DNA from 4 places in the Streptomyces hundungensis genome. Region 1 is predicted to be linked to each of the others. Evidence: riboswitches for the same ligand, from Rfam matches in the RefSeq annotation. Region 1 holds a riboswitch; each other region holds the start of a gene.

The links. A riboswitch is a leader RNA that binds a small molecule or an ion and turns the genes downstream of it on or off. The one in region 1 is predicted to bind cyclic di-AMP.
Region 2: it holds a riboswitch for cyclic di-AMP, as region 1 does, so the genes downstream of both, DWB77_RS09950 (M23 family metallopeptidase) here and DWB77_RS34345 (LysM peptidoglycan-binding domain-containing protein) in region 1, are expected to answer to the same signal.
Region 3: it holds a riboswitch for cyclic di-AMP, as region 1 does, so the genes downstream of both, DWB77_RS18425 (M23 family metallopeptidase) here and DWB77_RS34345 (LysM peptidoglycan-binding domain-containing protein) in region 1, are expected to answer to the same signal.
Region 4: it holds a riboswitch for cyclic di-AMP, as region 1 does, so the genes downstream of both, DWB77_RS22690 (transglycosylase family protein) here and DWB77_RS34345 (LysM peptidoglycan-binding domain-containing protein) in region 1, are expected to answer to the same signal.

What each region holds. Positions count from the first base shown of each region.
Region 1 is NZ_CP032698.1:7,726,927-7,734,345, reverse strand. Features, by position in the region: gene DWB77_RS34360 (nucleoside deaminase) at 1-65, opposite strand, end outside; gene DWB77_RS34355 (STAS domain-containing protein) at 103-540, opposite strand; one part of gene DWB77_RS34350 (IS5 family transposase) at 643-1,103, opposite strand; one part of gene DWB77_RS34350 (IS5 family transposase) at 1,103-1,451, opposite strand; gene DWB77_RS34345 (LysM peptidoglycan-binding domain-containing protein) at 1,703-2,479, opposite strand; cyclic di-AMP (ydaO/yuaA leader) riboswitch at 2,482-2,665, opposite strand; gene DWB77_RS34340 (carbohydrate kinase family protein) at 3,140-4,054, shown strand; gene DWB77_RS34335 (hypothetical protein) at 4,209-4,889, opposite strand; gene DWB77_RS34330 (phosphatase PAP2 family protein) at 4,989-5,606, opposite strand; gene crcB (fluoride efflux transporter CrcB) at 5,817-6,191, opposite strand; gene DWB77_RS34320 (DUF190 domain-containing protein) at 6,188-6,535, opposite strand; gene crcB (fluoride efflux transporter CrcB) at 6,532-7,023, opposite strand; gene DWB77_RS34310 (universal stress protein) at 7,172-7,419, opposite strand, start outside.
Region 2 is NZ_CP032698.1:2,233,540-2,240,958, forward strand. Features, by position in the region: gene DWB77_RS09935 (bifunctional GNAT family N-acetyltransferase/acetate--CoA ligase family protein) at 1-333, opposite strand, end outside; gene DWB77_RS09940 (HPr family phosphocarrier protein) at 486-767, shown strand; gene DWB77_RS09945 (GntR family transcriptional regulator) at 967-1,644, opposite strand; gene DWB77_RS09950 (M23 family metallopeptidase) at 1,836-2,600, opposite strand; cyclic di-AMP (ydaO/yuaA leader) riboswitch at 2,614-2,774, opposite strand; gene DWB77_RS09955 (M16 family metallopeptidase) at 2,978-4,342, opposite strand; gene DWB77_RS09960 (M16 family metallopeptidase) at 4,360-5,700, opposite strand; gene DWB77_RS09965 (DNA gyrase/topoisomerase IV subunit A) at 5,906-7,419, shown strand, end outside.
Region 3 is NZ_CP032698.1:4,131,983-4,139,401, forward strand. Features, by position in the region: gene lhgO (L-2-hydroxyglutarate oxidase) at 1-1,200, shown strand, start outside; gene trmB (tRNA (guanosine(46)-N7)-methyltransferase TrmB) at 1,837-2,583, shown strand; gene DWB77_RS18420 (PrsW family intramembrane metalloprotease) at 2,658-4,073, shown strand; gene DWB77_RS18425 (M23 family metallopeptidase) at 4,562-5,668, opposite strand; cyclic di-AMP (ydaO/yuaA leader) riboswitch at 5,681-5,848, opposite strand; gene DWB77_RS18430 (PP2C family protein-serine/threonine phosphatase) at 6,122-7,243, opposite strand; gene DWB77_RS37840 (hypothetical protein) at 7,307-7,419, opposite strand, start outside.
Region 4 is NZ_CP032698.1:5,104,579-5,111,997, forward strand. Features, by position in the region: gene DWB77_RS22675 (nucleoside triphosphate pyrophosphohydrolase) at 1-833, shown strand, start outside; gene DWB77_RS22680 (cytochrome P450 family protein) at 1,039-2,295, shown strand; gene DWB77_RS22685 (transglycosylase family protein) at 2,439-3,476, shown strand; cyclic di-AMP (ydaO/yuaA leader) riboswitch at 3,734-3,903, shown strand; gene DWB77_RS22690 (transglycosylase family protein) at 3,907-4,584, shown strand; gene eno (phosphopyruvate hydratase) at 4,843-6,129, shown strand; gene DWB77_RS22700 (FtsB family cell division protein) at 6,232-6,720, shown strand; gene DWB77_RS22705 (DUF501 domain-containing protein) at 6,751-7,284, shown strand; gene DWB77_RS22710 (Ppx/GppA phosphatase family protein) at 7,281-7,419, shown strand, end outside.

The DNA of each region.
Region 1 (7,419 bases):
GCGCGGCCCGCCCGGGCCTCCTCGACGGCGGTCGCGAGCCACTGCCTGGCCAGTCGGTGTTCCATGCGCGCGACGATACGCCCACCGGCAACCAGCGACGTTCTACGACTTGTTGCCCCCGGATGCGGGGCCGCGTGGCGCCGACAGGGCGGCCTCCTCGACCGTTCGGGCCGACTGGAGGAACACGTCGAGGCGGCCGGCGGTGAGGATGCGCCGGTGCCAGGGCCGTACACAGACCACACCGAGGTGGCCCTCTCGCTCGCGGACCCTGCGGTGGGCCCGGCACAGCAGGGTGAGGACGGCGCAGTCGAAGAAGTCCACGGTGCGCAGGTCGACGATCACGCGGGCGCCGGCCGGCTGGGTGGCCGCGTCGAGATGCAGCTGCACCCCCGGGGCGGTCGCCACATCGACGGCGCCGTGGACCTCCACGACGGTGAACCCGTGCATCAGATACGTGCGGGCGTTGCAGCACCGGTCCGGCAGCAGCCCCGGCGGGAGGGGCAGGGGCGCCGAGACGGATGGCCGAGCGGTGATTCCCATGGCAGCTCCCGGTCCAGAACTGACCCCCACGGGCGCGGGGGTTCTCGGTAGTCGGGCAGTCACCGTGGTCCGGGGTGACGCACTACCACCTTAGAAGTCATCTCATTTGGCGAGTCGGCGGTAGCAGATGAGGGTGCAGGCGATGCTGGTGAAGGCGAGGAAGTGGTCGGCCTTGCGTTCGTAGCGGCGGTGGAGTCGTCGGCAGCCGGCGAGCCAGGCCATGGTGCGTTCCACGGTCCAGCGGTGGCGGCCCAGCCGTTGCGAGGACTCGACTCCCTTGCGGGCGATGCGGTGGGTGATGCCGCGTTCGCGTAACCATTGCCGCAGGTGGGCGTAGTCGTAGCCCTTGTCGGCGTGGAGTTTGCTGGGCTTGCGGCGGCGCGGGCCGCGGCGCGAGCGGATCGGCGGGATGCCCTTCACGAGCGGGATCAGGGCCTGACTGTCGTGCAGGTTGGCCCCGGAGATTCCGACGGATATGGGCAGACCGGACCGTTCGGTGATCAGGTGGATCTTCGAGCCGTACTTGCCCCGGTCGACAGGATTCGGACCCGTCAGGTCCCCCTTTTCAGGGCCCGCATGTTCACCGAGTCGATCGCGCACCTAGACCAGTCCAGTTCGCCGCGGGCGCCGAGTTCGTCGAGGACCAGGCGGTGGAGCTTGGCCCACACTCTGGCCTTCGACCACTCCGAGAACCGCCGGTGGGCGGTCGCTCCGGACGGCCCGAACGACGCCGAAGGCAGCTGCTGCCAGGTACAACCCGACGTGGCCACGAAGACAATCGCGGCCAGCACCTCCCGGTCCCCGTGCCGACGCCGACCACCGCCCTGCGGCCTCGACGGCGCCTCCGGCACCACCCGCTGGAACAACTCCCACAACTCGTCCGGCACCAGACGCTCAACGATCCCCACCATGACTCACAGAATACCGAGTCGCCCAAATGAGATGGCTTCTTAGGAACAGCCGCGTATGCAGAAACGTGCAGCCTGGAGTTTGTTCACCCCGCGGGGTGAACGAAATTTGCGCTGCCCTCGGTTCGAGGGCAGCGCACGGGCACTCGGGGGGCCAATCGAGCCCGCTCCACGTCCCGTTGGGGCCGGTGGGACACCGACCGGGTGGCCGGGCGCTCTCTCCCCACCTCCGAGAGCGCCCGGTCCGGGGACCGTCAGTAGGCGCCGAAGACGTTGTCGATCGAGCCGTAGGTCTTGGCCGCGTAGTTGCAGGCGGCGGTGATGTTGGCGACCGGGTCGTAGAGGTCCATGGGCGTACCCGGCACGTGGAAGGCGAGGAACGTGGGCTGGATGACCTGGAGGAGGCCCTTGGAGGGCGTTCCGGCCACGGCGTTGGAGTCCCAGTTGTTGATCGCCATCGGGTTGCCCGAGGACTCGCGCATGATGTTGCGGTAGATGCCGTTGTACGTGCCGGGGATGCCGTGCTGCGCCATGATGTCGAGGGACTGCTTGATCCAGCCGTCCAGGTTGTTCGCGTACGAGCTCGTGGCGGCGGGGGCGAGGGTCGTCGTCCGGGTGGAGCGGTCGGCGCGGCCGGCCGCGGCGTCCCGGGCGGTGCTCGCCGCGGCGCCGCCGAGGTTGAGCTTGAGGCCGGGGTGGATCAGCGCGGGGTCGGAGCCGATGACGCTCCGGTTGACCTCGTACAGCTTCTTCCAGCCGCCGCTCACGTCGAGGGCGTCGGCGATCTTGGCCAGCGAGTCACCGGCGGCGACCGCGTAGCTCGTGGGGCCCGCCTTCACGGCCGCGACCGGCTTGACCGCCGGGGCGGAGTGGACGGTCGCCGGGGCGGAGTGGACCGTCGCCGGGGCGGCGGCGGCCGTGGTGGCGCCGATCACCGGGAGGGCCAGTACGGCGCCTCCGGTACCCGCGGCGGCGATGCCGCGGGAGAACGAGCTGGACTTGGGGCGGCGGTGCTTGCCCTTTGCAGGCATGGTGCTTTCCTCTCCGTCGCCTACGAGGTGAGCTGTCGGGTTCGGACGGGAGATGTCCGGCCGCGGCGCACGCGGCTTCACCCCAGCCGATCCGGAATCCGGACCGGCGGCTTTCCTGGGTCCCCCGCTCCTGCCGTACGTGTGTGGGAGGCTCCGGACGGCGGCAGGATTCGGCGTTCCTTCCGGATTGACGGTGAACGTAAACGAATAGGCCGAGTGGAAACAAGGCCAGAATTCATTGCCGGTGATGCCGGATATAGATCAACTCGAATTCGGCCACCCGAGAAGCCGCCGCCCGAACCCTCAACTCGCTTTCGCCGGAACGGAAATGACCCCACTCGGCGCCGGGTCCGCATCCGCCCGCACGTGACCCAATTCACTCGCTCATCGCGCAACCGGCAGGGCAGTCCACAAAAGAGACGAGGTTCACCCAATAGCCCCAATGTGGACATTTTCCCGGCAGGAGTATTGCCGCTCATAGCACCCGAATTAGGACACTCAGGACTTTCTCGGATGCCTCAAGCCACCCAAACCGCCCCCTCCGCGCGCCTCGCCTGCTCCCCCAGGGCGGCGGCCACACACGCGCCCCTTACGTCGTCGCCCGGGATCATGCTCCTGGGGCGCCTCGCGCGGCGGGGCGGACGACAGTGAGGCGGAACGGTGAACCGAGACAGCGCGCAGTACGACGTCCTGGTGGTCGGGGGAACGGGGGTGGACACGGTCGTACGCGTCGATTCGCTGCCGGTCCCGCTCGCCGACTCCGTGCAGGTCGGCCCGATCGAGGAGTGGCCGGGCCACACGGGGGCGAACGTGGCTCTGGGCGCCCGGGCGCTCGGTCTGGCGGTCGGCCTGATCGACTGCATCGGGGACGACTGGATCGGCGCCCGGGTACGTGAACTCCTCGCGGCGGGCGATGTCGACTTCTCCCCGCTGATCTCCCCGGCGGGCACCCGGCGTGCGGTGAACCTGGTGGACGCCGACGGCCGGAGGATGTCCTTCTACGACGCCCGCGACCCGGACGACCTGCGGATGCCCCGGGACTTCTACCTGCCGCGGCTGCGACGGTCCCGCCATGTCCACCTGTCCATCATGAACTTCGCGCGCTACCTGTTCGACGACATCGAGGAGCTCGGCGTCCCCGTCTCCGTCGATCTGCACGACTGGGACGGACTGGCCGACCACCACCGGGAGTTCGCCCTCCGCGCCGACCTCGTGTTCCTCAGCGCGGCGGGCGCGGGTGACCACACCCCCCAGCTGATGCGCGCGATCCTTCGCGAGGGCCGGGCCTCCACGGTGGTGGCCACGGCCGGGGCGAGCGGATCCACCGTCCTCACCCGGGACGGCGGCGCCACCCCGCACCACATCCCGGCGGTCGCACCGCCTGCGCCCGTCGTGGACACCAACGGCGCGGGGGACGCCTATGTCAGCGGATTCCTGTACGGCAAACTCGCCGGCCGGGGCGCCCTGGAGTGCGGCCGACTCGGCGCGATCGCGGGCGCCCACGCCTGCACGGCACCGGCGGCCACCGACCCCATTTCACTGGAAAGGCTTTTGGCGGCGCATCAAATAGCCTGACGCAGTGGCAATTCACCATCCGTCATGAGGCATGGGTCATGGGTCATGGGGGCGTCATGAACGCTCAAGGAATTCGAGAGCATTTCGTCGTGCTCGGCCCGGGGCGCACTTCTTCGTCCTCAACCGCCGTGCCGGAAACGCCCTTTGGGCGGCTTCACACCAGGCCGACCTCGCGGACGAGTTCGAGGCCCAGGACGCGATCGAGGTGGGCGACGGTCTCGAACTTGGCGCCCTCGGGGACATCGTCGGCCGTCGCCAGAGCGTGCAGCAGACGCAGAACGGCTGAGGTGTCGAGCCGGTGGTCCAGGGCGGTGCGGGCCGTCGACTTGAGGTCGGCGGGGATCGGCTTCGAGGGGTGTTCGGCCCAGGCCGCCACGGCTCGCCGCCAGCGGGCCAGCGCGTGGCCTGCTTCGGCGATCTCCTCGGCCGTGATGGAGACCGGTTCCTCATACGGGTGGCTGAGCAGCACCAGACGTACCGCCAACGGGTCGAGGCCCTGGAGCGGGGGCAGGGCCGCCCGTCCGATCTGAAGGCAGGCGACGCCCGCGCCCTCGTACATACCGCTGGTGAGCTGGACGCCGGGCGGGCCGCCCAACTCCTGTGCGATTCGGGCCGGTTCGCCCTCGGCGTCGGGCGGGCGGATCGCGGCGGCCGCCTCGGTCTTCGGTCCGGTCCATCCGATGAGCACCGCCCTGCCGCGCATCTCGACGACGCGCGCCAGCACGTCAGCGGTCAGGAGCACCCGCAGCGCGGTCCCGGGGTCGTTGTCGGCGGGGGCGTGCGCGTGGACGCGCAGGGGGCCGGGGCCGGCGAGTTCATCGACGATTCGCAGCACCCGGCCGAGCCTAGGCGTTCGTGCCCGGCCTGGACACAGGGCCGCGCCCCGAGATGCGGAAATCGCCGCCCGCGCTGCCCCCTGTGGGGGCGTCGGCTCTCAGGCGAGCAGCGGCTTCAGGGCGCCTGCGCGCAGACGCTCGACGAGCGGGCCCCCGTACCGCCGTGCGGACCACGTCACGGCGAACGCCACCACGGCCCCGGTCACGAAGGCGACCAGCACGTCGTGGGGGTAGTGCGCGCCGACGTACACGCGGGAGGCGCCCATCAGGAGTGCGGCGATCGCGGCGATCGCGCCGAGCCGGCGGTCTACCAGGAACAGGGCGACGGCGGCGGCCGCCGCGACCGTGGTGTGGTTGCTGGGGAAGGCGTAGTCGTCAAGCGGCGGGCACTTCTCGATCAGGAAGTCGTGCGGGAGCGCACGACAGGGCCGCACCTCCGTGAACACCGATTTGACCGCGTCGTTCACCCCGTACGCGAGCACCATCGCGATCGGAGCGGCCAGCGCCGCCGCCATCACCGAGGCGTCCTTGCGCCGGGCGATCCACCAGCCGGCGAGCATGAACACCGCGAACAGGGCGATGCCGTAGCTGGTGTAGGCGGACACCGGCCCGTTCAGCCAGTGGGTGTGCCGGGCGAAGTCGGTGATGTCGCCATACAGGCCGCCGTCGATGGACGCACCGTCCAGGGCCTGAGGTGTGGGCGTGGGGCTGGTCATGGGGTGGGGCTCTCCGGTGGGTCGAGGCGGTGCGGGCGGCGCCCTGGACAACGGGGCACGGCGTGGAGGGGCCGTGCGGTGGTCGTGCGGATGGACGGAACACTAACGTCTACAGGCACGTAGACGTAAAAGCGCCGCGATCGGTTGCGCGCGGGCGACTGCCGGATGGTCGCGCTCCCTGCCCGTTTCAGCCGGGTTCGGGGGGAGCGGTCAGCCCCAGAGGGCTTCGGCCAGCGCCACGCCCGCGAAGGCCGCACCGAGCCCCGCCACCACGCTCAGGACGACGTTCGCAGCGGCGTAGGCCCTGGCTCCGTCCTCGGCGAGCCGGAGAGTCTCGTACGAGAACGTGGAGTACGTCGTCAACGCCCCGCAGAGGCCTGTGCCCAGGAGCAGCTGCACCTGTGAGGACGCGGCGCCCTCGGTGACCGCGCCGGTCAGCGCGCCCAGGATCAGACAGCCGACGACGTTGACGGTGAAGGTGCCCCAAGGGAAGAGACTGTCGTGCCGCTTCTGCACGGCCCGGTCGGTGAGATAGCGCAGCGGAGCGCCGATGGCCGCCCCCAACACCACCCACAGCCAGGTCACTTGGCGCGCTCCCGTCCCACGTACCGGATGACCTCGCAGTCGTCGAGCATCACCAGGCCTTCGGTGACCAGCTCGTCCAACTGCGGCAGGAAGGCACGGACACGGTCCTCGTCGTCCACGATGACGATCGCCACGGGCAGGTCCTCGCTCAGCGACAACAGGCGCTGGGTGTGGATGAGGGAGGAGGCGCCGAACCCCTCGATGCCGCGGAACACGCTGGCGCCGGCGAGTCCGGCCGCGTGGGCCCGGTGCACGATCTCGGTGTAGACGGGCCGGTGGTGCCACAGATCGCTCTCGCCGATGAGGATCGTGACCCGCAGGGCCCGTCCGGTCAGTCTGGTCATCGCTGCCTCCGCACCAGTGCGCGCCGGGTCAGCCACACCGCGCTCCACACCGCCGCGAGCGCCGCGAGCAGCGTCAGCGCGAGATAGCCGAGGGCGGCGCGGGGGTGGCCCGCGGTCAGGAGTTTCTGGATGTCGACGGTGTACGTCGAGAAGGTGGTGAAGCCGCCGAGCACGCCGGTCCCGAAGAAGGGGCGTACGAGACGGTGGGTGGTCCACGCCTCGGTGATCAGCACCATGAACACGCCGATCACGGCGCAGCCCACGGCGTTGACCAGCAATGTCGTCCAGGGGAACGAGTCCGGCGCGGTGGTCCACAGGAGCGAGGCGCCGTAGCGGGCGCAGGCGCCGATCGCACCCCCGAGCGCCACCACCGCGACGACCGGTCCTTGGCCCGGCGCGGTGTTCGAGCGGCGTGTGAGGTCGGCCGGTGCGACATCGGGGTCCACCGGCTCGGTGACCGCCCGGGACCAGGGGGCTTCCTCGGACATACCTCTCCTACCTGAGGGGCACCCTTGCCCGAGCTCTGGGCGTGGTTCGCGCGGGTGGGGCCCGATCCGGAAGACCGGAGATCGCCGCTCCCCCAAGGCTAGCGCCCGGTCTCGCCCACTCGCCAACGGGCCCGGAAGCGGTACGCGCTCAGCGACCGGAGGGGTGGGGCGGCGGCGGTGGGGGGAGCGATCCGAGGCCGGGGGCCGTGTCGGGCCAGACCAGCAGGACCGGGCACGGCGCGTGGTCGACGACGAACCGGGTGGCCGGGCCGAGGCTGCGCGGCCCGAGGTGGCTGTGGTCGCCGTCGCGGGCGCAGACCAGGAGGGTGGCGCCCTCCGCCGCGCGCACGACCTGCTGTTCGGCGCGGCCGTGCAGCGCGAGGCGGCGGGCGGGGC
Region 2 (7,419 bases), 5.5 Mb from region 1:
GGCCTCGTCGGCGGGGGCGGATGCGGGCCGGCCCTGGGCGTTGATGCGGTCGTAGCGGACGGTCGCGATGAACTCGCCGCCGACGGTGGCGGCAAGGCCGACCCGGTCGACGTAGTCGTGATGGGTGAAGCGGTGGACGTCCTTCGCGGAGAGCCGCGGGTAGGGCGCGAAGAAGCGGTAGTACTTCGACTCGTCGGAGACCAGCTCGTAGAAGGAGACGAGCCGCTCGGCGTCCTCGGTGGTGATGGGCCTGATGCGCGCGGTGCCGCCGTCGCGGAGCACCACGTCGGCCTCCCAGTGAGCGGGGTACGCGGGGTCGGACGCCGTCGTCATACCGAAAGCGTACGGGTCGCGGGGCCCTACGGGTCGGGGCAAGGTGGGGAAGGCCGATCGGCGGCGCATCCGGGTCCAAGGTCGGTACGAGCACCGCACACCCCATGAGAGACTGGTCTAGACAACCGTCAGAGATTTCGAAGGGCAACACCATGGCTGAGCGCCGCGTCAACGTCGGCTGGGCCGAGGGCCTGCACGCCCGCCCCGCGTCCATCTTCGTCCGTGCCGCCACGGCTGCCGGAGTCCCCATGACGATCGCCAAGGCCGACGGCAACCCGGTCAACGCCGCGTCCATGCTGGCGGTCCTCGGCCTCGGCGCCCAGGGCGGCGAGGAGATCGTGCTGGCCTCCGACGCCGAGGGCGCGGACGCCGCGCTCGACCGACTGGCCAAGCTGGTCGCCGAGGGCCTCGACGAGCTCCCCGAGACCGTCTGACCCGGCCGGCCTCACAGCGAAGGGACCGCGGGGCCCGCACAGGGCTCGGCGGTCCTTTTCCGCTCTCCCGGCGCGGCCGTACGCGTAATTTTTCCGGCGCGGCCATGCGCGCAATATGCGCGGCCCTGTGCGCCATCAACGAATTCCGGGCAGCACTGTGCGGCGCCCCTCGACGCATTCCTTGTATACGACGGTGCTGTTAAGCGCGGGCTCTTTTCGTGTTGACGGCAGATTGCGGAGATCTCACCGCCACGGACGTGCGCAGCCGATGGGCGGAAAAGGAACGCTCGGCGTGGAGCGCCGTGAGCGAGCGGGCGCGCTCCGCGTCGCCGCGGGCCACCGCGTCGGTGATCGCGCCGAGTTCGGCCCAGGCCTCGGCGGGCCGGGGCGGCGTCTCGACCACGTACATCCAGGCGATCTTGTGCCGCAACTGCGTGAGCGTCGCGATCAGTCCGGGGCTTACGGAGGCCTGGGTGAGCGTCTCGTGGAACCAGCCGCCGAGCGAGCGCAGGTCGTCGCCCTGACCGCGCGCGGCCCGGTCCTGACCCAGCCTCACCAGGCCGCGCAGCACCTTGAGATGGGCCTCGGTGCGGCGCCGCGCGGCGCGCGCGGCGGCCAACGGCTCGACCAGGGCGCGCAGTTCGAGGAGATCGACGGCCTCCACCTCGGTGGGCTCCGCCACCCACGCCCCGGCGTGCCTGCGGGTGGTCACGAACCCCTCGGCCTCCAGGGTGCGCAGGGCTTCGCGCACCGGGACGCGGGAGACGCCGTAACGGCGCGCGAGGACGTCCTCGATGAGCCGGCTGCCGCGCGCCAGGACACCCGAGACGATGTCGTCGCGCAGTGCCGTGCTTATCGAATGCGCCGGAATACTCATGACCGGACCTCCGCCTGGATTCCCGCGCAACGCGGTCGATCGACATCTGTTCGGCGACTCTATTCCAGGCTTTGTTAATTCCCGGTGACATGGCGGAACCGATGGATATCTTCCGGCCAACGCGAAGGCCCCCGGCGGTGGATGCCGGGGGCCTTCGGGATGCTCGGGGTGCCGCGCGGGAGCGGGACGTCTCAGACGGTGACGCCGTGCGAGCGCAGATAGGCGATCGGGTCGATGTCCGAGCCGTACTCCGGGCCGGTGCGGGCCTCGAAGTGGAGGTGCGGGCCCGTGGTGTTGCCGGTGTTGCCCGAGAGCGCGATCTGCTGGCCCGGCTCGACGGTCTGCCCGACGGAGACCTGGATGACCGAGAGGTGGCCGTACTGGGTGTACGTGCCGTCGTTCATCCGGATCACGATGTTGTTGCCGTAGGCGCCACCGTCACCGGCCTCGACGACGGTGCCCAGACCCACGGCGTGCACCGAAGTGCCGATCCCCGCATGGAAGTCGATGCCCGTGTGGCTACCGGAGGACCACAGGGATCCGCCGGTCTTGTAGCCGGTGGACACATAACTGCCCGCTATGGGGGCCACGAACGAGTTGAGACGCTTGCGCTCGGCCTCACGGGCGGCGCGCTCCTTGGCCTCGCGGGCCTCCTGGGCGCGCTGCTCGGCCGCGCGCTTGGCGGCGGCCTCGGCCGCGGCCTGCGCCTGGGCCTTCGCCGCGGCCTGCTTCTGCGCGTCGGCCTGGGCTCCGAGCTGGTCGGCGAGGGAGTCGCCGATGACGATGGCCTGCGTCAGGCCGGTGTCGACGGTCGCAGTGGGAGCGGCGACGGCCGGCGAGGCGAGGGTGCCTACGACTCCGGCGGTGGCGAGGGTGGCGATGCCCGCGATGTTCGCGCTGCGGCGCGTCATTCGGCTGGGCGCGCGATGCTTCCCGGTGGCACGGGTGAACGCCATGGAGCGGCGGTGTCCTTTCCTTCCATCTCGCCTACCGGGTTAGCTGACGGGTTCGGAGCAGGAAGGTCTCCTACGGGCTCCTCCGCGGGCGGAGGCGTCCGATTCACCCCAGGGACTGAATGGGTCCCCGGCTCCCCTGGCTCGCGCCGTACGGGGACTCGGCGATCACTGTCCGGTGCCGCGGCTGCGACGGGTGGTGACGGACAGCGGGACTGACGCTAGACGTCTGATCTTTCAATCACCAAACAGACACCGGATTTTGTAGCGCACGCCACATGACAGACGGGCAACCTCTCCAATAAACCGGACATAAGGGGAGACCCCGGAGGCGCATCCGCCTCCGGGGTCCCTCGTGTATCCGCTCGCCCGCGCCTCAATCAGCCCGTGACAACGGTCACTTCGCCGATGCCGAGCGCCCGGACCGGCTCCGCGATCCGCGCGGCGTCGCCGACGAGGATCGTGACGAGACGGTCGGCGGGGAAGGCGTTGACGACCGCCGCCGTCGCCTCCACGGTGCCGGTCTCGGCGAGCTGGGCGTAGAGCCGGGCCTGGTAGTCGTCGGGCAGGAACTGCTCGACCTGGTCGGCCAGGGTGCCCGCGACGGCCGCCGCCGTCTCGTACTTGAGCGGGGCGACCCCGACCAGGTTCTGCACGGCGCTCTCGCGTTCGGCGTCCGTGAGGCCCTCGGCGGCCAGGGTGCGCAGCACCTTCCAGAGGTCCTCAAGGGCGGGGCCGGTGTTCGGGGTGTCGACCGAGCCGCTGATGGCGAGCATCGCGGCGCCGCCGTCCGGCCCCGAGCGCAGCACCTGGCCGAAGGCGCGGACCCCGTAGGTGTAGCCCTTCTCCTCGCGCAGCACGCGGTCCAGGCGGGAGGTGAGGGTGCCGCCCAGGCAGTACGTGCCGAGCACCTGGGCCGCCCACACGCGGTCGTGGCGGTCGGCTCCGATGCGGCCGATGAGCAACTGGGTCTGGACGGCGCCGGGGCGGTCCACGATGACGACCCGGCCCCTGTCGTCGGCGGTGATCGGCGGGACCGGGCGCGGCTCGGCCAGGTCGCCGGTCCAGTCCCCGAGGGTGTCCGCGAGGATCGCGTCGAGGTCGGTGCCCGACAGGTCGCCGACGACCACGGTGACGGTCGTCGCGGGCCGCACATACGCCTCGTAGAAGGAGCGCACCGCTGCCGCGTCGATGGCGGCCACGGTCTCCTCGGTGCCCTGGCGGGGCCGGGACATGCGGGCGGAGGCCGGGAAGAGCTCCTTGGAGAGCTGCTTGGCGGCGCGACGGGCCGGGTTGGCCTGCTCGTGCGGGATCTCGTCGAGCCGGTTGCGCACCAGACGCTCGATCTCGGTGTCGGCGAACGCGGGGGCCCGCAGCGCCTCGGCGAGCAGCGCGAGGGCCTTGGGCAGCCGCGAGACGGGCACTTCGAGGGAGACCCGGACGCCGGGGTGGTCGGCGTGCGCGTCGATGGTGGCGCCGCACCGCTCCAGCTCGGCGGCGAACTCCTCGGCGGAGTGCTTGTCGGTGCCCTCGGTCAGGGCGCGCGCCATGATCGTGGCGACACCGTCGAGGCCGGCGGGCTCGGCTTCCAGGGGCGCCGCGAGGAAGATCTCGACGGCGACGACCTGCTGGCCCGGCCGGTGGCAGCGCAGCACGGTCATGCCGTTGGGAAGCGTGCCGCGCTCGGGGGCCGGGAAGGCCCACGGCGTGGGGGTGCCGGCGGTCGGCCGGGGGTGGAACTCCATGGTCACGACAGCGTCCGTCACTGGCCCGCCTCTTCTTCCTCGTCGTTGCCTGCCTCGGGTGCCCCGGTGGGCTCGTACACCAGGACCGCCCGGTTGTCGGGGCGCAGCGTGGCCGCGGCGACCGTCCGGACCTCCTCGGCGGTGATGTCCAGGACGCGGTCCACGGCGGTCAGGGCGAGTTGCGGGTCGCCGAACAGCACGGCGTACCGGCACAGTTCGTCGGCGCGGCCGGCCACGGTGCCGAGCCGGTCGAGCCACTCGCGCTCCAACTGGGCCTGGGCGCGCTCCATTTCCTCCGCGGTCGGGCCCTCGGCGGCGAACCGCGCGAGCTCCTCGTCGACGGCTGCCTCGATGTCGTGGACCTCCACGCCGGTGGACGTCTTGACGTCGAGCCAGCCGAGCGAGGGGGCGCCGGCCAGGCGCAGCAGGCCGAACCCGGCGGCCACCGCGCTGCGGTCGCGGCGGACCAGACGGTTGTGCAGTCGGGAGGACTCGCCGCCGCCGAGCACGGTCAGCGCCAGGTCGGCCGCGTCGGCCTCGCGGGTGCCGTCGTGCGGCAGCCGGTAGGCGGCCATCAGGGCGCGCGCCGGGACGTCCTCCTCGACGACCTCGCGGAGCTGACCGCCGATGGTGTCGGGCAGCGTGCCGTCGCGCGGCGGCTGCTTGCCGTCGTGGCCGGGGATGGAGCCGAAGTACTTCTCCACCCAGGCCAGCGTCTGGGCGGGGTCGATGTCGCCGACCACGGAGAGCACCGCGTTGTTGGGCGCGTAGTACGTCCGGAAGAACTGCCGGGCGTCTTCGAGGGTCGCCGCGTCCAGGTCGGCCATGGAGCCGATCGGGGTGTGGTGGTAGGGGTGGCCCTCGGGGTAGGCGAGGGCGGTCAGTTTCTCGAAGGCGGTGCCGTAGGGCACGTTGTCGTAGCGCTGGCGGCGCTCGTTCTTGACGACGTCGCGCTGGTTCTCCATCGACTGCTCGTCGAGCGCGGCGAGCAGCGAGCCCATGCGGTCGGCCTCCAGCCAGAGCGCGAGCTCGACCTGGTGGGCGGGCATGGTCTCGAAGTAGTTGGTGCGCTCGAAGCTGGTGGTGCCGTTGAGGGAGCCGCCCGCCCCCTGGACCAGCTCGAAGTGGCCGTTGCCGTGCACCTGGTGGGAGCCCTGGAACATGAGGTGCTCGAAGAGGTGGGCGAGGCCGGTACGCCCCTCGACCTCGTGGCGCGAGCCGACGTCGTACCAGAGGCACACCGCCGCGACCGGGGTCAGGTGGTCCTCCGAGAGCACCACGCGCAGGCCGTTGGCCAGTCGGTGCTCAGTCGCTGTCAGACCGCCGGAGCCGGCCTGCGCTGTGGCCGTGTGACCCATGGGCATGTACGTCCCTTCGTTCGCGATGTGCGGTACCGCCGTGTGACCTACCGGCGGGGAAGTCCTGGATGGAGAAGTCCTGCCACTGTATGCAAGCGCGCGGGCACCTGGCGAAGTTCCCGGGTCGCGGTCGGCGTTGTCAGTGGGACGGTCCACAATGGTCGGATCCAGATCCGTTCCGGTACGTGAAGGAGCAGCAGCCGCGATGGCCCGCCGCAGCACGAAGACCCCGCCGCCGCCCGATGACTTCGAGGAGCGGATCCTCGACATCGACGTCGTCGACGAGATGCAGGGCTCCTTCCTCGAGTACGCGTACTCCGTGATCTACTCCCGGGCCCTGCCGGACGCGCGGGACGGGATGAAGCCCGTCCAGCGCCGCATCGTCTACCAGATGAACGAGATGGGCCTGCGCCCCGACCGCGGCTATGTGAAGTGCGCCCGCGTCGTCGGCGAGGTGATGGGCAAGCTGCACCCGCACGGCGACGCGTCGATCTACGACGCCCTGGTGCGCATGGCGCAGCCGTTCTCCATGCGGCTGCCGCTGGTCAACGGGCACGGCAACTTCGGCTCGCTCGGCAACGACGACCCGCCGGCCGCCATGCGGTACACCGAGTGCAAGATGGCGGACGCCACCTCGCTGATGACGGAGTCGATCGACGAGGACACGGTCGACTTCGCCTCCAACTACGACGGCCAGGAGCAGGAGCCGGTGGCCCTGCCGGCCGCGTATCCGAACCTGCTGGTCAACGGCTCGTCCGGGATCGCCGTCGGCATGGCCACCAACATGCCGCCGCACAACCTGGGCGAGGTCATCGCCGCCGCCCGCCATCTGATCCGCCACCCGCAGGCGGACCTGGAGGCGCTGATGCGCTTCGTGCCGGGTCCCGACCTGCCGACGGGCGGGCGGATCGTGGGCCTTCAGGGCATCAAGGACGCCTACGAGTCGGGCCGCGGCACCTTCAAGATCCGCGCCACCGCCTCGGTGGAGAACGTGACGGCCCGCCGCAAGGGGATCGTCGTCACCGAACTGCCCTTCACGGTCGGTCCGGAGAAGGTCATCTCCAAGATCAAGGACCTGGTCGGCTCGAAGAAGCTCCAGGGCATCGCGGATGTGAAGGACCTGACCGACCGTTCGCACGGGCTGCGTCTGGTCATCGAGATCAAGAACGGCTTCGTCCCGGAGGCCGTCCTGGAGCAGCTCTACAAGCTGACGCCGATGGAGGAGTCCTTCGGCATCAACAACGTGGCCCTGGTGGACGGCCAGCCGCTCACCCTGGGACTCAAGGAGCTCCTGGAGGTCTATCTCGACCACCGCTTCGACGTGGTGCGCCGGCGCAGCGAGTTCCGCCGCACCAAGCGCCGGGACCGGCTGCACCTGGTCGAGGGCCTGCTCGTCGCCCTGGTCGACATCGACGAGGTCATCAGGATCATTCGGTCGAGTGACAACTCGGCGCAGGCGAAGGAGCGGCTCATCGAGCACTTCTCGCTGAGCGAGATCCAGACGCAGTACATCCTGGACACCCCGCTGCGCCGCCTCACCCGGTTCGACCGGATCGAGCTGGAGAGCGAGCGCGACCGGCTGGCCGGCGAGATCGACGAGCTGACCGGGATCCTGGACTCGGACAGCGAGCTGCGCAAGCTGGTCTCGGCCGAACTGGCCGCGGTCGCCAAGAAATTCAGCACCGACCGGCGCACCGTGCTGCTGGAGTCGGCGGGCTC
Region 3 (7,419 bases), 3.6 Mb from region 1:
ACGACGTACGACTGCGATGTGCTGGTGGTCGGCGGCGGGATCGTGGGCCTGTCGACGGCGTACGCCCTGACGCGGGAGGCACCCGGGACGCGCGTGACGGTCCTGGAGAAGGAGAACGGCCCCGCCCGACATCAGACCGGGCGCAACAGCGGGGTCATCCACAGCGGCATCTACTACAAGCCCGGCTCCCTCAAGGCGCGCTTCGCGGTGCGCGGCGCGGCCGAGATGGTCGAGTTCTGCGCACGGCACGGCATCCCGCACGAGGTCACCGGCAAGCTGATCGTGGCCACCGAGCGCGCCGAGCTGCCACGGCTGCACGCCCTGGTGCAGCGCGGCCGGGAGAACGGCATCCCGGTGCGCGAGCTCGGCCCCCCGCAGATAGCGGCGTACGAGCCGGAGGTGCGCGGGCTCGCGGCGATCCACGTCGGCACGACGGGGGTGTGCGACTACGGGGCGGTCGCGGCGCGCCTCGCCGAGCTGTCCGGCGCCGAGGTGCGCTACGGCGCGGAAGTCGTCCACATCGACCGGCGCCCCTCCCTCGGCGTCGCCGTACGCCTGGCCGACGGTACGGTGCTGCGCGCCCGGGCCCTGGTCAACTGCGCCGGCCTGCACTGCGACCGGGTGGCCCGGCTCGCGGGCGACGACCCCGGGGTACGGATCGTGCCGTTCCGCGGCGAGTACTACGAGCTGGCCCGGCCCGGGCTGGTCAAGGGCCTGGTCTACCCGGTGCCCGACCCCGCGTTCCCCTTCCTCGGCGTCCACCTCACCCGGGGCGTCGACGGCACGGTCCACGTCGGCCCCAACGCGGTGCCGGCCGCGGCCCGCGAGGGCTACGACTGGCGCACGGTGCGGCCGCGCGAGCTGGCCGGCACCCTCGCCTGGCCCGGCTCCTGGCGGATAGCCCGCCGCCACTGGCGCTACGGCGCGGGCGAGCTGCACCGGTCCTGGTCGAAGCGGGCCTTCACGGACGCGGTCCGGCGCCTGCTCCCCTCGGTACGCGAGGCCGACCTCCGCCCTGCCCCGGCGGGGGTTCGGGCCCAGGCGGTCCTGCGGGACGGCACGCTCGTGGACGACTTCCTCATCCGCTCGGCGCCCCGGACGATCCACGTCCTGAACGCGCCGAGCCCTGCGGCGACGGCGTCCCTGCCGATCGGAAGAGAGGTAGCGAGAAGGGCCTTGGCAGCCCTACCCCGCCCCTGACCCAACCCCCTGGGCGTCTCCCCACCCACCCGCCCGTGCAGGGGGTTGGATGGCCCCGGCCCCCTGGGGCTCCGCCCCAGACCCCGTTCGCGCCTTAAGGGCGCTCGTCCTCAATCGCCGGACGGGCTGAGGTGCTGGCCAGCACCGAGTAGTTAGGGGCGCGGGGAACTGCGCGCCCAGCCACGCACGGTCCGCAGGCGAAAGCAGGCCCCTGGGGCTCCGCCCCAGACCCCGTATCGCGCCTTGAGGGCGCTCGTCCTCAATCGCCGGACGGGCTGAGGTGGCCGATGCGGGCCAGCACCGAGCACTTAAGGGGCGCGAGGAACTGCGCGAGACGCGGGCACGGTCCGCAGGATCGAGAGGGGTTAGGGGCGCGGGGAACTGCGCGACCAGCCACCTGCGGGCCGCAGACGAAAACAGGTTCTTTGGGGGCGCGGGGAACTGCGCGATCAGGGCCGTGTGGGGGCGGGGCCGGGATGGGGGCGGGCCCCCGGGGTGAGAGGGGGCCCGCGGCGGTGCGGGGAGGGAGGGGGCTTCGGTACAGGCATCCCGCCGCACTCCGCCCCGTAGAATCACAACATTGTGTCTGAGCAGCCCCAAACCCCCGAACCCCCCGCCCCCCGGACCGAAAAGGTCCTGCCCCGGGACAAGGCACCCCGCTTCCCGGGCGGCCCCGCCGCCGACCCGGCCGGCTCGCACCACGAGCGCCGCATCCGCAGCTTCCAACCCCGCCGCAGCCGCGTCACCACCGGCCAGGGCGAGTACCTGGAACGCCTGTGGCCGGTGTGGGGCTTCGACATCGACGGGCTGCGCGAGATCGACCTGGTCGAGATGTTCGAGGGGCTGCCCGTCGTCCTGGAGATCGGCTTCGGCATGGGCGAGGCCACCGCGCAGATGGCCGCCGACGACCCCGGCACGGGCATCCTCGCCGTCGACGTCCACACCCCCGGCCAGGGCAATCTCCTCGGGCTCGCCGAACGCGGCGGCCTGAACAACGTCCGCGTGGCCAACGGCGACGCCATCATCCTGCTGCGCGAAATGCTGCGGCCGGACGCCCTGGACGGCCTGCGCGTGTACTTCCCCGACCCGTGGCCCAAGAAGCGGCACCACAAACGCCGCCTGATCCAGCCCGAGTTCCTCTCCCTCGCCGCGACCCGCATGAAGCCCGGCGCCGTCCTGCACTGCGCGACGGACTGGGAGGACTACGCCGAGCAGATGCTGGAAGTCCTCGACGCGCACCCCGACTTCGAGAACACCGTGGACGGCGGCGGCTACGCGCCGCGCCCCGCGTTCCGGCCGCTGACCCGGTTCGAGGGCCAGGGCCTCGACAAGGGACACGTCGTCCACGATCTGCTGTTCCGACGCGTCGGGCACGGCGGATAGCGCGGATCGTGCGCGTGGCGCCGATGGTGAGGGCACCGTCGCGCATTGTCAGTGACCCTCGTTAGGGTCGTCAGGTGTCCTTCGAGTCGCTTCCGCATCGCCCGCACCCCGGGCAGGCGCCCCAGCAGGCCGGGTCGGCCTTTTCGGCCCAGCCGGTTCCGGCGTGCGCGGACGAGCCCCGCTTCGACGCGGTCCCCCCGGACCGTGCGAAGTGGCGCTACCGGCCGCGCCGCGACTTCTGGCGTTCCAAGGCGGTCCGCGCGGGCGCGCTGATCACCCTGCTCGCCCTGTGCGGCCTGGTCATCTTCGCGCTCGTACGGGACGAGACGGGCACCGAGGGGTTCCTGGTCGGGCTCGGGCTCGCCGTCCTTCCGGTGCCGCTGCTGGCCGCCGCGTTCCGCTGGCTGGACCGGGTGGACCCGGGCCCCTGGCGCAACCTCTTCTTCGCCCTGGCGTGGGGCGCCTGCGCCGCCGCCCTGGTGGCGATCATCGCCAACTCGTTCGCGACGCGCTGGATAGCCACGGCCACCGCCGACCCCTCCTCGGCCGACCATCTGGGCGCCGGCGTGATAGCGCCCATAGTCGAGGAGAGCGCTAAGGCGGCGGCCGTCCTGCTGCTGTTCCTGTTCCGCAGACGCGACTTCAAGAGTCTCGTCGACGGCGTCGTCTTCGCCGGCTTCACCGCGACCGGCTTCGCCTTCACCGAGAACATCCTGTACCTGGGCAACGCGTTCGGCGAGGACCAGGCCAGCCACAGCGGCGGCCTCGCCTCGACGACCGCCGCGACCTTCTTCGTACGGGTCGTCATGTCGCCGTTCGCCCACCCGCTGTTCACGGTGATGACGGGCATCGGGTTCGGGGTGGCCGCGCTCGCGCCGTCCGGCAGGAGGCTGCGCCGGGTGGTGTTCCCGCTGCTCGGCCTGGTGTGCGCGATGGGCATGCACGCCCTGTGGAACAGCTCGACGCTGTTCGGGGCGTACGGCTTCCTCATCGTGTACGGGGGGTTCATGGTGCCGGCGTTCGGGCTTGTCACCTGGCTCGCGATCTGGAGCCGCCAGCGGGAGCTGCGTACGGTCGCCGCCGAGCTGCCCGCGTACGCCGCGGCGGGGTGGCTCGGGCTTGCCGAGCCGTTCGCGCTCTCCTCGATGCGGGCCCGCGCCACGGCGCGCGAGTTCGCGCAGCACCGTCTCGGGGGGAAGTCGGCGGCGCGGGCGGTCGCCGAGTACGAGGCGTTCGCGACCGCGCTCGCGTTTCTGCGGCACCGGGCGTATCGCAGTGCGGGGGCCACCGGGCCCGGGCCCGATTTCGCGGCCCGCGAGCAGGAGTTGCTCCACCATCTGTGGGAGCGCAAGCCGGTTGCGGGGCCGGCGCTGCTGTACGCGGCGGGGGCCACGGGCCGGGCCTGGCCGCCCCCGCACCCCGGCCCGCCGTCCCCCTACCCCTACTGGCCCCCCACGCCCCCACCCACCTACAACCCCTACCTGACCTAACCCCCGGGCCCGCACCCGTGACGGGGGTTGGCCCATCTGAGCCCCTGGGGCTCCGCCCCAGTCCCCAGGCACCTCGCCCACCCGCCCGCCCGTGCAGCGGGTTGGTTGGTTCCGGCCCTGGGGCTCCGCCCCAGACCCCGTTCGCGCCTAAAGGGCGCTCGTCCTCAATCGCCGGACGGGCTGAGGTGGCCGACGCGGGCCAGCACCGAGTAGCTAGGGGCGCGGGGAACTGCGCGACCAGCCACCCACGGTCCGCAGCCGAAAACGGGTTTTCAGGGGCGCGGGGAACGGCGCGAGAAGCGACCACGACCCGCGGTCGAAAACGGGGGTAAGGGGCGCGAGGAACTGCGCGACCAGCCACGCACGGTCCGCAGGGTCGAGAGAGTTAAGGGGCGCGGGGAACTGCGCAAAAAGCCGCCGGCCCTGCCCAACGGCGAGTTCAGCCGCGCCGGACCCCCGGGGTCAAGGGGCAAGCCCCGAACCCAGGGTCAAGGGGCGAGCCCCTTGGATTGGAGCCAGGTCATGGGGTCGATGCCCGTGCCGGACGGCGTATGCACCTCCAGGTGCAAGTGCGGCCCCGTAACATTCCCCGTCGCCCCCACCCGCCCAACAACCTCCCCCGTCGCCACCCGCTGCCCCGCACTGACCGCGATCGACGACTGATGGCAGTACCAGAGCTCACTGCCGTCGTCGAGCTTGACGACCGTCCGGTACCCGTACGCCCCCGCCCACCCCGCCGACACGATCGTGCCGGAGTGGATCGCCTTGAGCGGCGTACCCGTGGGCGCCGCGAAGTCGAGGCCGGTGTGGTGGCCGGAGGACCACATCGAGCCGGCCTCGCCGAACGTCGAGGTGAGCGTGTTCGAGCCGACCGGCAGCGAGTAGCTCGCCGCCAGCTTGGCCAGCCGCTCCTCCTCCGCCTTCTTCTCCGCCGCCTCCTCCTGCGCCTTCTTCTCCGCCGCGGCCTTCGCCCGCGCCGCGTCCTGCTGGGCCGCCGCCTCCCGCGCCGCCTTCTGGGCCGCGGCCTGCTGCGCGGCCGCCTTCGCCTCGGCGGCGGCACCGGCCTTCTGCTGTGCGGCCTGCTGGAGGATGCGGGCGCGCAGCGCCTCGCCCGCGTCGGTGGCGCCCCGCTCGGCTTCGCCGGTGGACAGGCCCGTCATGGTCAGCGGCGCCGCGGCGATCTTCTGGTCTGCCTGGGCGGCGCCGGACGTGAGGCTGTCCGGAGCGTGGTGCGGGACCAGTTCGCCGACGCCGGGCAGCGATCCGAGGTCGGGCAGGCTCGCGCTGAGGGAGTCGGGCAGCGATATGGAGACCGGCGGCTTGCTCTGCGCGCTGGCCATGCCGCCCGCGCCGACCGCCGCGATGACACCGACGCCGAGAACCGTGGAGCTCCGGGCGAGCCCGCCACCGCGCTGCTTGGCCACCCGGTGCCGGCCGCGGACGGGGCGTACGGACTCCTCGGTCGGGTCCCACTCCTCCCAGGTCTCCGTCTCGCCGGGCGCGTCCCCGTACAGCGGCTGGGGTCTCGCCGGGTCGAGCGTCGTGGAGGGGAACGCGGGGAGGGGGGTGCCGAGGGCAGGCTCGTTGGCGGCCACGGGGGCGCGCTCCTTTCCTTCCTTCTCGCCTACCGGTTGGCGGTGGGGGTCCCCCTGACCCTGAGGCCAAGGGGAGGGTTCGGAGCAGGAAGGTCTCCTACGAGCGCCCATGACGGACGTCCGATTCACCCCAAGTCGGTGGTTCCCCGGTTCCCTGACGGGATTCGGCGCAGGCGCGCGGTGCCGCCGTGGCGGCGGCTGGGACGGCCGCGCTGCGTTATCGAACGTTAATAGACACGGGGGGAGGATTCCAAGCCGTTCCCACTGATCGTTAACGGTTCTGGCCCGGACTTAGTGCCCATTGCCGGGGCATTCCGGGCGAGTTGACGACTTCTCAGCGTCACCTTCATCACCGGCGCTTTCTGATGGTGTGTCAATTGTTATGCGCAGGGACACTGTCGGGCACCCTCGGTGACGACCCCGTCCCCCGCGAAACCCCCTTCCGCGAGGCCCCTACTTCACGATCTGGACCGTGCGGCGCCGCTCCGGCTGCCCCTCGGCCGGCCGGGCCACCGCCAGCAGCGCCATGTCGTCGCTGGAGCCGCCACCCGTGTAGCGGCGTACGTCGTCGACGAGCGCGTCCAGGACCTCCTCAGGGCCCGGGAAGATCGCACCGCTCAGCCGGGCGCCGGGCTGGTAGAAGACGCCCGCCTTGTCACGGGCCTCGGACAGGCCGTCCGTGTAGAGCAGCAGCATCGAGCCGGCGGGGAAGGGGCGCGCGTCCGCGCGGTCCGGCCACACCCCGAGGTCGGACATGCCGAGCGGAAGCGCGGGCTCGCTCGGCACCAGCGCGTCGAGCGACCCGTCCGCGTGCAGCAGGAAGGGCTCGGGGTGGCCCCGGTTCACCAGGCGTACGGTGCTCTCGCCGCGCGGGATCTCGGCGAGCAGCGCCGTGGTGAACCCCTCGACCGCGTCGAGCCGGTCGCGCCGGGTCCCCTCGCGGGCCAGCGCCCGTTCCAGCCGCTGCGTCACCGCCTCCAGGGACGACTCCTGCTCGGCCGCCTCACGGAACGCACCGATCACCACGGCGACGGCCTCCACCGCCTGGAGCCCCTTGCCGCGTACGTCACCGACGATGAGCCGGACCCCGTACGGGGTGTCCTGCACGGCGAAGAGGTCCCCGCCGATGAAGGCGTCCGCCTGCGCAGCCTCGTACCGCGCGGCGACATGAAGACCGCCGATGCGGGCCGCGGGGGTGGGCAGTACGGCGCGCTGCGCGGTCTCGGCGATGACGCGGGCGGAGGCCAGCTGCTCGCCGCTGTGGCGCAGGATGCGATTGATGACGAGGGCGAGGGCGCTCACCGTGAGCACGGTGAACAGCTCGCTGGCGCCTTCGCCGAGGTTGGGGAGGTCGTGTATGAACCAGAGGGCCACGACGGCGGCCACCGAACCGGCGCCGACGGCGGCGGTGCCGCGGTCGGAGTAGAACGGGGCGGCGGCCACCGGTGCACCCGCGAAGAGAGCGGCGGCCGTCAGATCGGGCGGGGTGGAGGCGTCGAAGACGAAGCCGACCACGATGAGAAGTACGGGTAGCGCCCGTACCAGGCGCCTGTCGCCCTCTGCTCGCTGCCGCACTCGACCAGCCTGCCGCTTTTCGGCCTCGGCGGCCACTCGACGCACCCATGCGGGGAGACGGCGTCAGTGGCGGCGGCAGCGGTGCGGGCCGGGGCGCCCCCGCACACAGCTCCCCCGGGTGTGGCGATGATTGGCCGCCCGCTCGGGCACACAGGGCAGCTCGGCCCAGCCGTCCC
Region 4 (7,419 bases), 2.6 Mb from region 1:
ACGCCGGGCACCCGCAGCTTCCGTATCTGCGCGAGGCCGGCGTCGCGGTGGAGATCTCGGTGCCGGTGGCGTCCGACCTGGTCGAGGCGTGCGCGGGCGGCCGCACCGTGGTCGTCCTGCCCTCCGGTGAGGGCGACCGTGACCTGACCGACGGCCTCGCCCGGCTCGCCGGCTCCGGCCGGGTCTCCATGCCGAACCTCGAACTGCTCCCCGGCTCCTACGACCTGCCGGGCGCGCGCCTGCTCGACCTGGTCCAGGTCATGGACCGCATCCGGCGCTCCTGCCCCTGGTCCTCGCGCCAGACCCACCAGGGCCTCGCCAAGTACGCGCTGGAAGAGGCGTACGAACTCGTCGAGGCGGTGGAGGAGGGGGACCGCGACGAGCTGCGCGAGGAGCTCGGCGACGTGCTGCTCCAAGTCGTCTTCCACGCGCGGATCGCCGAGGAGGACGAGGAGGAGCCGTTCTCCGTAGACGACGTCGCGGCCGGGATCGTGGAGAAGCTCATCCACCGGCATCCGCATGTGTTCGGCTCCGAGACGGCCGAGACGCCGGAGGAGGTCAAGGAGCACTGGCTGCGGATGAAGGGGGTCGAGAAGCGGCGGGCGTCGGTGACGGACGGGGTGCCGCTGGGGCAGCCGGCGCTGGCCCTCGCGGCCAAGCTGTCCGCGCGGGCCCACACGGCGGACCTGTCGGTGCCGCTTCCCTCCGGGGAGGGTGTGGGGTATCGGCTGTTGGCGATGGCCGTGGAGGCGGAGCGGGGTGGGGTGGATCCGGAGGGGGCGTTGCGGGCGGCTGCGCGGGCGTACCGGGACGCCATCCGCTCGGCGGAGTAGCCCCCACCCCGCCCCTCCCCGAAACCCTCCGGGGGCTCCCGGTTCCCTGCGGGTCGTGGGTGGCTGGGCGCGCAGTTCCCCGCGCCCCTCAGCGGCCCCGGTGCTGGCCCGCACCTCAGCCTGTCCGGCGTTTGAGGACGAGCGCCGTTCAGGCGCGATCGGGGTCTGGGGCGGAGCCCCGGAGGGGGCGGGATAGCGTCGGGGGGTGCAGCATGAGGCCGATGCCCCCCTTCCCCCCGCCCCGGAACTCTTCACCTGGGAGTTCGCCACCAACCCCTACCCCGCCTACGCCTGGCTCAGAACGCACGCCCCCGTGCACCGCACCCGGCTGCCGAGCGGCGTCGAGGCGTGGCTGGTGACGCGGTACGGGGACGCCAAGCAGGCCCTCGCCGACCAGCGGCTCTCCAAGAATCCGGCGCACCACGACGAGCCCGCCCACGCCAAGGGCAAGACGGGCATCCCGGGCGAGCGCAAGGCCGAGCTGATGACGCATCTGCTCAACATCGACCCCCCGGACCACACCCGCCTCCGCCGCCTCGTGTCGAAGGCGTTCACGCCCCGTACGGTCGCCCAATTCGCGCCCCGCGTACAGGAGTTGACCGACCAGCTCATCGACGCGTTCGCGGCGGAGGGGGAGGCCGACCTCATCCACGAGTTCGCCTTCCCGCTGCCCATCTACGCCATCTGCGACCTGCTGGGCGTACCGCGCGAGGACCAGGACGACTTCCGCGACTGGGCGGGCATGATGATCCGCCATGGCGGCGGCCCCCGCGGCGGCGTCGCGCGGTCGGTGAAGAAGATGCGCGACTATCTCGCCGAGCTCATCCACAAGAAGCGCGAGAACCCCGGCGACGACCTCATCTCGCGGCTCATCGAGGCCAGCGACCACGGCGAGCACCTGACGGAGAACGAGGCCGCCGCCATGGCCTTCATCCTGTTGTTCGCCGGGTTCGAGACGACGGTCAACCTCATCGGGAACGGCATGTACGCCCTGCTGCGCGACCCGGGGCAGCGCGAGCGCCTCCAGGCCTCGCTCGCCGCGGGGGAGAGCGACCTCCTGGAGACCGGTGTCGAGGAGCTCCTGCGCTTCGACGGGCCGGTGGAGCTCGCGACCTGGCGGTTCGCCGTCGAGCCGCTGACGCTCGGCGGGCAGGACATCGCGGCCGGCGACCCCGTCCTCGTGGTGCTGGCCGCGGCCGACCGCGACCCGGACCGCTTCGACGACCCCGACACCCTCGACCTCGGCCGCCGCGACAACCAGCACCTCGGGTACGGGCACGGCATCCACTACTGCCTCGGCGCCCCGCTCGCCCGGCTGGAAGGGCAGACCGCGCTGGCGACCCTGTTGCGGCGCCTTCCCGATCTGCGGCTGGCGGTGGAACCCGAGGACATGCGCTGGCGCGGCGGGCTCATCATGCGAGGTCTGCGCACCCTGCCGGTCGCGTTCACGCCGCCGCGCTGAAGCCCCGTACCCCCGCGATATCTGACGGACCGTCAAGACTGTGACTTTTATGTGATCGCGGGGGCATCGACTTGTGACAAACGTTCGAGTGCGGCTACCTTCACCGTTCATTCGGCTCAGCAGTCACACGGAAGGCTTTTCGCATGCGCTCCGGGAATGGACGGCATCGTCGACCCCGCCAGGCACCCGCCCTCGTCGTCGCGGCAGGAGTGACCGGATCCGCTCTCGCGCTTCCGCTGCTCGCCGCGACCGGTGCGAACGCCGCGGACGCGAACACCTGGAACGAGGTGGCCGCCTGTGAGTCCGGCGGGCTGTGGAGCGCCGACTTCGGCAACGGCCTGTACGGCGGCCTCCAGTTCTCGCAGGCCACCTGGGAGGCGTACGGAGGCAACGAGTACGCCCAGCGTGCCGACCTCGCCAGCCGTGCCCAGCAGATAGCCGTCGCCGAGAAGGTGCTCGCGGCCAAGGGTGCCCAGGCCTTCGCCAACTGCGGTACCGGCGCCGGGCTCGCCAAGGGCGGCGGCGCGGCGGACGTCGACCCGGGCGTGCCCAGCGCCCCCACCGGCACGGCCTCGCCCGTCCCGACCGCCCCCGCCACCAAGGCGCCCGACACCACCCCGGCGCCGGGCGGTTCGACCCCCGCCAAGACCTCCCCGGACGCGCTCCCGCCGAGCGGCCCCGTCAAGTCCCCGGCGCCGTCCGGGTCCACGCCGGAGGGGGCCGGCAAGCACCGCGGCACGCCCGCGCCGGAGGAGAGCGCCGGCGCCACGTCCCGGGGCACCGGCACGGACGCCCCGGCCGGTTCGAGCGGCTCCACGGCTCCGGCGGGTTCGGCCGGGTCGACGGGGTCGGCCGGTTCGGGTTCGGGCGCCGCGGGTGACGCCGCCCCGAACCGTGACTCCGGACAGCACGCCTCGCGGGGTGACGGTGCCTCACGTGAGGCCGGCAACGCCCCTGCGGCGAGCGGCGACTACACGGTCCGCCCCGGCGACAATCTGTCGGCCATCGCCGAAGCGAACAAGGTGCAGGGCGGCTGGCCCGCGCTCTACCACGCCAACGAGCAGCTCATCGGCACCGACCCGAACCTCATCCTGCCCGGCCAGAGCCTGGCTCTGACGGAGGTGAAGGGCGCGCCGACGACTGCGGCCCCGGCCCCGAACTCGGCCCCGAAGCAGGGCTAGTTCGAGGGTGTATGTCCGTTGTGTGCAAGTGAGACATGGGTCTCTTAGCCCCAACTGGCGTGTCTCGTCCGACCGGTCCGTCCGCCCCGCCCCTCACCTGCGAAAACAACCGTTCTGTGGAGGCAAGTAGGGGGGTTTTCTCCCCGATGTGCCTCTTTGAACATTGGCGGGGCGTGTGTTTTCGTCGGACTCGCTCGTCACCGCGAGCCCCGTCGACCGAGCACGCCGAATCCTGCCGTCGGCCGATGGGAACAGTCGACGCTTATGCGCCGTAGGCAGGAGCGGGGGACCCAAGGTAAGTGCCGGGCCCGGCAGTTCACAGGACTGCCGCCAACGGCTTGGGGTGAAGACGGGCGCTTCGGCGCTCGGCCGGGCAGCTCACGCCCGAACCCGACAGCTCACCTCGCAGGCGTCGGTGAGGAGAATTTCCATGCTGCTTTCCGGCAAGGGCAAGCACCGCCGCCCGTCCAAGGCCGTCCGTGTCGCCACGCTCGCCGGCGTCACCGGTGTCGCCGTCGCCGCTCCGCTGATGGCGGCCGGCAACGCTTCCGCCGCCTCCGTCTCGACCTGGGACGCCGTCGCCCAGTGCGAGTCCGGCGGCAACTGGTCCATCAACACCGGCAACGGTTACTACGGTGGCCTCCAGTTCTCGCAGTCCTCCTGGGCCGCCGCCGGCGGCACCCAGTACGCCTCGCGCGCCGACCTCGCCACCAAGGGTCAGCAGATAGCCGCCGCCGAGAAGCTGCTCGCGATCCAGGGCCCGGGTGCCTGGTCCTGCGCCGGCGCCGGCAACCTGACGTCCGGCGGCAGCAAGGCCGACGTCGACACCTCCGGCTCCTCGGCCGCCAAGCCCTCGAAGCCGAAGGCCGCCCCGCAGCAGAAGTCGCAGCGCGTCGAGTCCGCGCCGAAGGCCAGCCGCAGCGAGCAGCGCAGCGAGCCGGTGAAGCAGGGCGACGGTGAGTACACCGTCAAGTCCGGCGACACCCTCGGCACCATCGCGACCGCCAACAGCACCAAGGGCGGCTGGCAGCACCTGTTCGAGCTGAACAAGGACATCGTCAAGGACGCGAACCTGATCTTCCCGGGTCAGAAGCTGCACCTCGGCTGAGTCCGGCCCACCCCCAGGTCGCCCCGGCCCGGCGCGCATTCCCCCGTACGCGCCGGGCCGGGGTTTTCGCTATTACCGGGCAGTAGGGTTGTGGTCCTTTGCCCCGGAACGCAGGCTCTTGGGCCCTTTTTCGTCCCAGGAGGCGGGCACGGGCCGACCGGAGCCCCGGAGCCGGTTAGGCTCTTGTCGCAAGGCGAAGCGACCCCGCCCGGCCCTTGCACTGCTTGCGTCACATCTAGCGTCACATCCCAGAAGGAGATGCTCGTGCCGTCCATCGACGTCGTCGTAGCCCGGGAAATCCTGGACTCCCGAGGCAACCCCACGGTCGAGGTCGAGGTCGGCCTCGACGACGGCAGCACCGGCCGTGCTGCCGTTCCGTCCGGCGCCTCCACCGGTGCCTTCGAGGCCATCGAGCTTCGTGACGGCGACCCCAACCGCTACGGCGGCAAGGGTGTCGAGAAGGCCGTCCTCGCCGTCATCGAGCAGATCGGCCCGGAGCTCGTCGGCTACGACGCCACCGAGCAGCGCCTGATCGACCAGGCCATGTTCGACCTGGACGCCACCGACAACAAGGGCTCGCTCGGCGCCAACGCCATCCTCGGCGTCTCGCTCGCCGTCGCGCACGCCGCCTCCGAGGCCAGCGACCTGCCGCTCTTCCGCTACCTCGGCGGACCCAACGCGCACCTGCTGCCCGTCCCGATGATGAACATCCTCAACGGTGGCTCCCACGCGGACTCCAACGTCGACATCCAGGAGTTCATGATCGCCCCGATCGGCGCGGAGTCCTTCTCCGAGGCCCTTCGCTGGGGTGCCGAGGTCTACCACACGCTCAAGGGCGTCCTGAAGCGCAAGGGCCTCTCCACCGGCCTCGGCGACGAGGGCGGCTTCGCGCCGAACCTGGAGTCCAACCGCGCCGCCCTCGACCTCATCGTCGAGGCCATCAAGGAGGCCGGTTACGCCCCGGGCAAGGACGTCGCGCTGGCGCTCGACGTCGCCGCGTCCGAGTTCTACAAGGACGGCAAGTACGAGTTCGAGGGCAAGTCCCGCTCGGCCGCCGAGATGACCGAGTACTACGAGGAGCTCGTCGCCGCGTACCCGCTGGTCTCCATCGAGGACCCGCTGTTCGAGGACGACTGGGCCGGCTGGAACACCATCACCTCGCGCCTCGGCTCCAAGGTGCAGATCGTCGGCGACGACCTGTTCGTCACCAACCCCGAGCGCCTCGCCCGCGGCATCGAGGAGGGCTCCGCCAACGCCCTGCTCGTCAAGGTCAACCAGATCGGCTCGCTGACCGAGACCCTGGACGCCGTCGAGATGGCCCAGCGCAACGGCTTCAAGTGCATGATGTCCCACCGCTCCGGCGAGACCGAGGACGTCACCATCGCCGACCTCGCCGTCGCGGTGAACTGCGGCCAGATCAAGACCGGCGCCCCGGCCCGCTCGGACCGCGTCGCCAAGTACAACCAGCTGCTGCGCATCGAGGAGATCCTCGACGACGCCGCGGTGTACGCGGGCCGCAGCGCGTTCCCCCGCTTCAAGGGCTGACGTGTGAAGGGCTGACGCCCTAGCCAGTCGTCCGTACGTCCCCGGCCGCGGTCCCGTACCGTGTCCGGGGACGTACGTGTGTGATGGGGAGGCGGGAGAGCGATGGGCAAGGAAGCCAAGGTCAAGGACCGTGACCGGTTCTCCACCGCGGCCCGGCTCAAGGTGCTCGGCGAGCAGACCGCGGCCCGCGTCTACCGCTCGCAGAACAAACGCCAGGCCCGCCGCTCGCGCCTCACCGGCCGGGCGGCGCTGCTGGCCCTGGTGCTCTGCTCCCTGATCGTGGCGCTCGCCTACCCCATGCGGCAGTACGTGTCGCAGCGCGGCGACATCGCCGACCAGCAGCGCAAGGCCGCCGACGCCCAGCAGGCCGTCGAGCGGCTGCGGGACGAGAAGGCGCGGCTCCAGGACGACGCGTACATCGAGAAGCTGGCCCGCGAGCACCTGCACATGCAGTTCCCCGGGGAGAGCGGCTTCACCGTCGTCGACCCGGGCGCGGCGAACAAGCACCGCGAGGACAAGGGCGCCACCGGCCGCGCCTGGCACTCCAACCTCTGGGACGGCGTCGACAAGGCCGACCGTTCCGCCAACTGACCACCGCTAGCGATAGAGACCGACCCAGTCATGGAAACGCCCCCGCCCCAGACCGAACGCACCGAGCCCACCGATGCGGACATCGCCGCCTTCAAGCAGCAGTTGGGCCGCCCCCCGCGCGGTCTGCGGGCGATCGCGCACCGCTGCCCCTGCGGCAACCCGGACGTCGTCGAGACGGCCCCGCGCCTGGAGGACGGCACGCCCTTCCCGACGACGTACTACCTGACGTGCCCGCGTGCCGCCTCCGCGATCGGCACCCTCGAGGCCAACGGCGTCATGAAGGACATGACGGAGCGCCTCGCGAGCGACCCCGAACTCGCCGCGGCCTACCGGGCGGCGCACGAGGACTACATCGCGCGCCGTGACGCCATCGAGGTCCTGGAGGGCTTCCCGAGCGCCGGCGGCATGCCGGACCGGGTCAAGTGCCTGCACGTCCTGGTCGGTCACTCGCTGGCGGCCGGCCCGGGCGTCAACCCGCTCGGCGACGAGGCCATCGCGCTGCTGCCCGAGTGGTGGGCCAAGGGCCCGTGCGTGACGCCGTGCGGCGAGGGGGACGAGAAGTGACGCGGGTCGCCGCGATCGACTGCGGCACCAACTCGATCCGCCTCCTCGTCGCCGACGCCACTGTGTCCGACAGCGCCTCCGGCGCGGGGACCACCGGGCACATCACCGACCTGGACCGGCGCATGACCATCGTGC